Regions from separate parts of the Vibrio sp. Vf1514 genome, predicted to be linked through region 1. Evidence: predicted binding sites of a transcription regulator. Region 1 holds the regulator's gene; the other holds the start of a gene.

Region 1 (4,515 bases):
CTATGAATACCCGTCATTCTATTCATAAACAGTCATAATTCTAGCATCTCAACCAAAAACATCAGAGTTTATTGATTCAAAGCAATCTCCTGACAAACCGTTAATTTACCGACTTATTTGTTCATATTTTTTCACGCATTGCGTTATTGCTATTCACAATTATTGTTTAGACTTAGAGGAAGAGAGTATTCGGAGTCAACCCATGCAGGAAATCAAAGTCTTTAACGAAAAGCGTGCCGAAATTTATTGGTGGCTGTCGAGCTTATTTAGTAAAGAGCTCAGTGACAAAGAGATTGAACAATATCATTCCCCTCAAATTCGCGCCTTCCTCGGCGGGCTGGGCGAAAACGCCGGGCTGCACGCTGCCGTCACACATTTGGTGGATGCCCTCAACCGATTGATGGACCGTGAGGATGCACGCCTCGAACTTGCCGCTGACTTTTGCGATCTGTTTTTAAAATCAGATAAAGATTCCGCGCTGCCTTACGCCTCGGTGTACATCGGCCAAACCGGATTACTCAACGACACGCCAGCGCAAGCAATGGCTGAACTGCTGAAAAAACACGGCGTCACCACGCATGAAACATTGAATGAGCCTGCCGACCATTTGGCGATTGAACTCGACTTTTTAGGCCACCTCATCATTCGCAGTAATGAGCTGGAAAAAGAGGCGCATATGGAGCGCGCATTCGCCGAACAAGCTGCATTCATTCAAACCCATTTAATGCGGTGGGCGCCCCAATTTGCCACGCGCTGCCAGTCACTGGATCAATTCGGTTTCTATGCCGCGGTGACCGAACTGTTGGTGGCATTCCTCGAACTCGACTTGGCTTATTTAGCCGACGAATAGTTCGCTATCGTGCTCACAAATTGACGAATATACCGTGAACTTTGTGATGATCATTTGATCTCATCCGATGAATTTCATTGCGAGTTCACGCGTAGCAGTCTAGAATCTTGACCGCAAACGATAAAAATATGAATTGAAGATGCAAACCGCTGTTTAAAAGCGGTTTTTGTGTTTTTACTACTTATAGGCTTCACTTTGTGTACCGCCTAATCGCTGCTGGACTTGATCGCGCGAAGTTTTTTCGCATTCAGCAGTCATCGACAGGACTAACCTATGGCTACGATTAAAGACGTTGCACGCCTTGCTGGCGTATCAACAACAACCGTATCTCACGTAATCAACAAGACTCGTTTTGTTGCAGAAACCACACAAGAAAAAGTGATGGAAGCGGTAAAAGAGCTGAACTACGCGCCAAGCGCGGTCGCTCGCAGCTTAAAATGCAACACCACTCGCACCATCGGCATGCTCGTGACGCAATCGACCAACCTCTTCTTCTCTGAAGTAATCGATGGAGTGGAAAGCTACTGCTACCGTCAGGGCTACACCTTGATTCTATGTAACACCGGCGGCATTTACGAAAAGCAACGCGACTATATCCGCATGCTGGCAGAAAAGCGTGTGGACGGCATTCTAGTGATGTGTTCTGACCTGACCGAAGAACTGTTGGAAATGCTGGAAAGTCACTCAGACATTCCCAAAGTGATCATGGACTGGGGCCCAGAAACCTCACAAGCCGACAAAATCATTGATAACTCCGAAGAAGGGGGTTACCTGGCGACGAAATACCTGACTGATCGAGGTCATACGGATATCGCCTGCCTAAGCGGCCACTTCGTGAAAGCTGCGTGTCAGGAACGCATTGCTGGTTTCCGCCGTGCCATGGCAGAAGCAAATCTGCCCGTGCGTGAAGACTGGATTTTGGAAGGCAACTTTGAATGTGATACCGCTGTCCTGGCAGCTGATAAAATCATCGCGATGGACAAACGTCCGACCGCAGTATTCTGTTTCAATGACACCATGGCACTGGGCCTAATCAGCCGCTTACAACAACGTGGCATTCGCGTTCCGGATGACATGTCGGTGATTGGTTACGACAACATTGAACTGGCCGAATACTTCTCACCACCGCTGACCACCATCCACCAACCGAAACGCCGTGTGGGTAAAAACGCCTTCGAAATTTTGCTGGAACGCATCAAGGATAAAGAGCACGAGCGCCGTATATTCGAGATGCACCCTGAGATTGTTGAACGCGACACCGTAAAAGACTTGACAAAACAATAACTTTGCCGAAAATCTGTCTATCTAATGTTGCATACTCATACAAAAAACGTGTGAATTCAGTTGCAATAGTTAGAGACATATATTTGAATGACATCACATTTACATCAAGTAAATGTGATGCTTATTCAAACTTTTGATTATCCTTTTCTAAAGGAAATGTCACGCACAGGGCAAACCATCTGAAAAGGTGGGACGCAAAGCCTCCGGCCTAAACCCAATTTTGGGTAGGTAGCGGGGTTACCGATGGCAAAAATGCATATATTAAGAAGTTGACTCCTAACTGACACACTCATTGCATTCTTTTGCTACTTTCTCGGACCTGACTTTGGTGGCGTATTAATTAATACACCGAGACTTACAGCATGGATAAACCAATACTAAAAGATTCGATGCGGCTCTTTGAGCAACTTGGACGCGTTAAATCTCGTTCAATGTTTGGTGGCTTTGGGATTTTTGTCGATGACACAATGTTCGCATTGGTGGTCAATGACAGACTCCACATTCGCGCCGACGACGCTTCAACCGCAAAATTCAAGCAACAAGGCTACGAGCCTTATGTTTACAAAAAACGCGGATTCCCCGTAGTGACTAAGTATTTCGCTTTGCCGGAAGACTGCTGGTCAGACACGGGCCGTATTCTCGATGACGCTAAATCGGCACTCACTGTGGCAAAATCTGAGCGAGAGACTCAAGCCCAGGCGAAACCCGATCGTTTGAAAGATCTCCCTAACCTGCGCCTTGCGACCGAACGGATGCTGAAAAAAGCCGGTATCGAAACGGTGGAAGCGCTGCAGGAGAAAGGTGCCGTAGAAGCATACAAAGCCGTTCGACAATCACATTCTTCAGATGTCGGCTTAGAACTGCTATGGGCACTGGAAGGCGCAATTGAGGGGAAACACTGGTCGGTGATCCCTCAAACTCGCCGCGACGAGTTGTTACAACGTTTGTCGTAAACCTTTTTGAGAGCAACTTCACTAAAAGCATCCGTTCGCGGGTGCTTTTTCTTTGAAAGAAAAGATCGCTTTTCCCTGTCTGGTTACGTATACCTATTACCATCATCTCGTGGGAATCTTCAATGAGTAAAAAGCTGATTTTGGGCCTCATCTTAATCGCCGTGATCGTCGCGCTGGCGACCACGTTTGGCCAATACCTGACACTCGACAATGCCAAAGCCCAGCAAGCACTACTGGCCGACTATATTGATCAGCATGTGGTCACTGCCGCGCTGATCTACTTTCTCAGTTACGTCTTCATCACTGCGTTCTCCATTCCCGGTGCAGCCGTTGTGACCTTGCTTGGCGCAGCATTATTCGGCTTCTGGCTCAGCCTGTTACTGGTCTCATTTGCCAGCACCATCGGTGCCACACTGGCGTTTCTGAGCAGCCGCTATCTGTTAAAAGAGTGGGTACAGACTCGATTTGGCGACAAACTCCATGCCGTCAATCAAGGCATGGCTCGAGACGGCGCCTTTTATTTGCTCTCCCTGCGCCTTATCCCGGTGTTTCCATTTTTCCTGATCAACCTGCTGATGGGATTAAGCCCGATTGCGCTAACGCGCTACTATTGGGTCAGTCAGTTGGGCATGTTGCCGGGCACGGCGGTCTACATCAATGCTGGCACACAACTAGCGCAGATCGACTCACTTTCTGGCATCATTTCACCAGCCGTTTTGCTCTCATTTGCGTTGCTCGGGTTGTTTCCATTGCTCATGAAATGGGTGATGAACCGCATCACGCGCTACTCAACAAATGACGCTGCCTGAGATGAAGATTTACATTGCTCACAATCCCACTGACGCGCATCTGTTGTGTGAACTGCTCAAACAGGCGCACATTCAGTGTGAAGTGCGGGGTGAAGGATTATTTGGTCTGCGGGGAGAATTGCCCCTGAGTGAGGATACCGAGCCATATATCTGGCTGCTGGATGAAGCCCAATATGCCAAAGCGCAAGCCATCATTGCGGATTATCAACGTCCACTCAGTGCGCAAGACACGCAGCCTTGGCGCTGCACGTACTGCGGAGAGGTCAACGAAGGCCAGTTTGCCATCTGCTGGCAATGTGGCCACATCGACGACCCCGCGGAATGAGCAATCACGACGCGGTATGAAAAACTCGCGGCACAGCCGTGTCAATGCGCTGACGGGCGAGCTTGTTGCTGAATGAACTGAATCGACACCTGATTAAATAGCTCTGGCTGTTCCACATTGCACACGTGGCCGCAGTTCGGAATTTCATGTAGTTCACTTTGGCGATGCGCCGCGACCATCTCTTTGACCGGTTGAATAAACATGTAGTCCCGCTCCCCCATCAAATACAACGTTGGGATCGCTAGCTCGCGGTCTTTGAAATAGCGCATCAACGGGTTTACTTCAGCCGTGAGT
Region 2 (4,515 bases), 580 kb from region 1:
CTGAACGGCGCCTTAAAGATTATTATTAACCATGTTAATAAATAGTTAATTCAACATTCATTATTCTGATATTAATTTCCCATGATTGCTCGCAGCCCTTATGGCGCAATCGATTACTCTCGCAAGATCCATAACAAACACTTAACTTACCCCAGTTGACTATGCGATAATTCGCCGCGAATTAAACACCTGAATCAGGTGGGGAGAAAACATGTTCACAATCGAAGGCATTTGCGACTGGTGTAAACAACCCAGCCTGCTGACTAAACACGAATATATCGACGGTAAATCACACTACTCTTGTGCTAAATGCAATGAATTTGCGCGTATGGATGTACGACAATTTAATATTGCCGAGCAAGCGTTGCGAGAGCGTCGAGCCCAGCAGGCCGCATTCAGACCTTAACCCGAGAAAAGAGCGCCAGGATGGCGCTTTTTTGATCGCCGTCCTTCCGCATATGTTCTTGTCTTCTTTTTTCGTCTCTTCTTTTATCTCTGCCGATCTCCGTCGTCAAACACGCGCAATGAAGCCTCGTCTCCGTTTTCCTTTGGATTTCTATACAGGGGTTTGCCTGTTGTACAGGTCGTTGAACAGTATTCGCGTCACCATAAAGCACCACCGCGATCACAAAACATCGCACTTAGCGAACAAAAAACACACAACCAAATTCAATAAAATAATAAATATAATCAATAGGATAAATTAAAAACTACGCATCACTGATTTGAATTCGTGCATTCCATAAGCGAATTATCACTTGATCAGTACCGCATTTGATAATACTGTATACACATACAGCATGTATGAAAGGACAGTATTATGCTTCACGCAGATTTCAAGACCACACGTTTTGTAAACCACACTTACAACACCACCCGTTACACCCCACAAGGGGCTAACACCGGCATGATGTCTCGCCTGGCTAATTTATCGCAGCAGCAACAGTGGATTCTTTACACTGCCCAGTGCCCGCGTCCTCAATACGATGAGCTCAATGCACATCACGTACAGTGCGGAAAAATTATTCATATGAAACCTTCTCAGTCTCACTCCGAAATCGAAATCGTGATGAAAGCGATTCAATCCGGCAACGCCAGTGCGATTGTGGCCTCAAGCAACATCGACATCGTCAGCCAAAAATTGCTGGCACAGTTGGCGGCTGAACATCACTGTGAAGTCTTCTTCCTCTCCGGCATGCCGACCGCTTTCCATTAATTGTGCTTTCCATTAAGGATGATTATTACTGTCTTTTCCCTCCGTTTCGGCGGGGGGGCTTTTCTGCCGTGCTTACGGATTCCCCCAAATCTTCACATTCCCCCGCTGTAAAATAGAGTGACCAGACAAAGCACTGAGTTATTTAAGCAAACGTTTGCTTTTTATCTGGCGACAGAAAATAGTTCTGGTATGATGCGCTCAGTATTTGATATCTCATCCCGTTTTTACGCTACGGATATCTTCTCTCAACGACGTTTGAAATAAGATAGGAATGTCTAAATGAGCCTTGCTGACCAAGTTCTTGCCGTCAATGACGACCTCCCCATCCGCACCAACCAACCTGTTCACAGCGGCAAAGTCCGCTCGGTATACTGGCTAACTGAAGACGACAGCCGTCGCCTGATCAAAGAAAAAGGCTACAACGTTGCCGAAGATGCGCCACTGGCCATCATGGTGATCAGTGACCGAATTTCTGCTTTTGACTGTATCTGGCACGCCGAAGGCGGCGTCAACGGGGTTCCGGGCAAAGGTGCGGCACTGAACGCGATTTCAAACCACTGGTTTAAGCTATTTCAAGAAAATGGCCTAGCCGATAGCCATATTCTGGACATCCCTCACCCGTTTGTGTGGATCGTACAAAAAGCCAAACCAATCAAGATTGAAGCGATTTGCCGCCAGTACATCACCGGTTCGATGTGGCGAGCGTACTCAAAAGGCGAACGCGAATTCTGTGGTATTGCGCTGCCAGAAGGTCTGGAAAAAGATAAAGCGCTGCCAGAGCTGCTGATGACGCCATCAACCAAAGGCATTCTGAAAGGCATTCCCGGCGTACCGGAAGCGGATGACGTCAACATCACACGTCAGAACATTGAAGATAACTTTGCAGCATTCAACTTCAGCAAAGCGTCAGACATCGCGCTGTACGAAAAACTGCTGAAAGAAGGCTTTGGCGTGATCAGCGATGCGCTGAAAGCGATTGGTCAGATTTTCGTCGACACCAAGTTTGAATTTGGCTACGTGACCGATGCCAATGGCGTTGAAAAACTGATCTATATGGATGAAGTGGGCACGCCTGACTCATCTCGTATTTGGGATGCGCAGGAATACCAAGCAGGTAAGATTGTCGAAAACTCAAAAGAAGGGTTCCGTCAGTTCCTGCTGAACTACTTCCCAGATCCAGACATTCTGCTCAACAAAGAGCGCATGCCTGAGCGTGAAGCACTCGCACGTGATAACGCGTTGCCTCTAGAATCACTGATGGACATCTCTCGCACTTACCTGGGTATTGCCGAGAAAATCGTCGGCCATCCGATTGAGCTGAGCACGAATCCAAAACAGGAAATCATCGACGTACTGGCAAAAGAGTACGGTTTGATCGATTAAGTGTTTCATCCCGCATGAAATAGAAAAACGGTCCCGCTGATTCAGCCGGACCGTTTTTGTTGGTGTCGAGGCCAAGCGAGCGCGATGGAAACCCACCCATCGCGTTCTTCTGATCATCAGGCCATATCTGCGAACAGCCTCAATGAAATCAACATCGGTTAGATGAGCGTGCTCAGCGCTTGCTTGACTTTGTCTAGGCCTTCACGCAGGACGTCTGCCTCAATCGTCAGTGGTGGCAGGAAGCGAATCACGTTGCCTTTCACGCCACACGAAAGCAGGATGACACCCTGATCGCGCGCCGCAGCCACCAACGATTTCGTCAGTTCGGCCATCGGTTTGCCATCGTTCGGGTCAATAAACTCCATCGCGATCATTGCGCCCAAATTGCGCACATCCCCGATTTGGGGCCAGCGTTGCTGCCACGATTTCAGTTCAGTTGTCATCACTTCACCGATATCCAGCGCTTTTTCACACAAACGCTCTTCTTCGATGATCTTGAGCACTTCCAGACCCGCCACACAGCCCAGCGGAGAACCCGCATAGGTGCCGCCCAAGCCACCCGGCGCTGCCGAATCCATCACTTGTGCTTTCCCCACCACGGCTGAAATCGGGAAACCGCCTGCAATGCCTTTGGCCATGGTCATCAGATCCGGCTCAACGCCCAGATATTCGGTGGCAAACAGTTTACCGGTGCGCGCAAAACCCGTCTGAATTTCGTCGGCGATCAGCATGATACCGTGACGATTACACAGCTCACGCAGTGCATGAGCAAACGCTGGGGGAGCGGCGTAGAAGCCGCCCTCTCCCTGCACAGGTTCAAAGATGATTGCGGCCACACGTGAGGGCTCGATATCACACGCGAACAGATCATCCAGCGCCTGTAAACTTTGCTCAATAGAAATACCGTGCACATCATTTGGGTACGGCACGTGGAAAATTTCGCCCGGGAACGGACCAAAGCTGCTCTTGTAGGGCGCCACTTTACCCGTCAGTCCCATGGTCATGTTGGTGCGGCCATGGAAGCCGCCTTTAAATGCAATCACGCCCGGTCGGCCAGTATGGGCACGCGCGATTTTCACGGCGTTTTCCACCGCTTCAGCGCCAGTGGTCAGAAAGATCGCTTTCTTCTCTGAAGGGCCCGGCGCGCGGCGGGTCAGCGCCTCAGCCAGCTCGATGAATGACGCGTACGGCGTCACCATCGAACAGGTGTGGGAGAAACGCTGCAATTGCGCGGTCACGGCAGCCACAATGCGCGGGTGCGAGTGGCCGGTGTTGTTGACCGCAATCCCCGCAGCGAAATCGATGTAACGATTGCCTTCGATGTCCCACAACTGCGCGTTATTTGCTTTTTCCACGTAAATCGGACTCAGGTTCGCCATACCATTGGCGATCACCTGCTGCTTTCTTTCCTGCCATTGAGAGTTATTCATCGCTATGTTCCTTATCCTTTGAGTCCGCCAAAGCAGAGGTATTTGATGTCCAGATATTCATCGATGCCTTGTTTGGCACCTTCCCGGCCGATGCCGGATTGTTTGACGCCGCCAAATGGAGCGACTTCCGTTGAAATCATGCCGTCGTTGATGCCGACCATGCCGTATTCAAGTGCTTCCGCGACCTGCCAAATGCGGGCAATGTTCTGGCTGTAGAAGTACGCCGCCAAGCCGTAAATGGTGTCGTTGGCCATCTCAATCAGTTCAGCGTCGCTGTGGAAACGAATCACCGGCGCAACCGGGCCGAAGATCTCTTCCTGCACGATGTCCATATCGTGGCGGACATCCGTCAGAATGCACGGCTGAATAAACAGACCATCCAGCGACGCTTTGCCCGTCAATTGAGTCGCACCCTGCTCGACCGCGGTTTCGATCAGCGCCAGAATGTTCTCTTTGGCCTTTTGCTCAATGACCGGGCCGACCGTC

What was found. The regulator PurR, encoded in region 1, represses purine synthesis genes. The targets are predictions, from matches to a motif close to TNANGNAAACGTTTNCNTNA.
Region 2: ACS18Q_RS05930 (phosphoribosylaminoimidazolesuccinocarboxamide synthase) is a predicted target of PurR. The motif match lies at 1,359-1,378, and genes of this name have one in related genera.

What each region holds. Positions count from the first base shown of each region.
Region 1 is NZ_CP197267.1:1,855,057-1,859,571, forward strand. Features, by position in the region: gene torD (molecular chaperone TorD) at 203-850, shown strand; gene purR (HTH-type transcriptional repressor PurR) at 1,124-2,134, shown strand; cyclic di-GMP riboswitch class I at 2,294-2,379, shown strand; gene ACS18Q_RS08560 (TfoX/Sxy family DNA transformation protein) at 2,497-3,087, shown strand; gene ACS18Q_RS08565 (TVP38/TMEM64 family protein) at 3,210-3,896, shown strand; gene ACS18Q_RS08570 (putative signal transducing protein) at 3,898-4,221, shown strand; gene ACS18Q_RS08575 (alpha/beta fold hydrolase) at 4,263-4,515, opposite strand, start outside.
Region 2 is NZ_CP197267.1:1,276,171-1,280,685, reverse strand. Features, by position in the region: gene ACS18Q_RS05945 (J domain-containing protein) at 1-45, shown strand, start outside; gene ACS18Q_RS05940 (hypothetical protein) at 212-406, shown strand; gene ACS18Q_RS05935 (hypothetical protein) at 821-1,216, shown strand; gene ACS18Q_RS05930 (phosphoribosylaminoimidazolesuccinocarboxamide synthase) at 1,496-2,599, shown strand; gene gabT (4-aminobutyrate--2-oxoglutarate transaminase) at 2,758-4,029, opposite strand; gene ACS18Q_RS05920 (NAD-dependent succinate-semialdehyde dehydrogenase) at 4,041-4,515, opposite strand, start outside.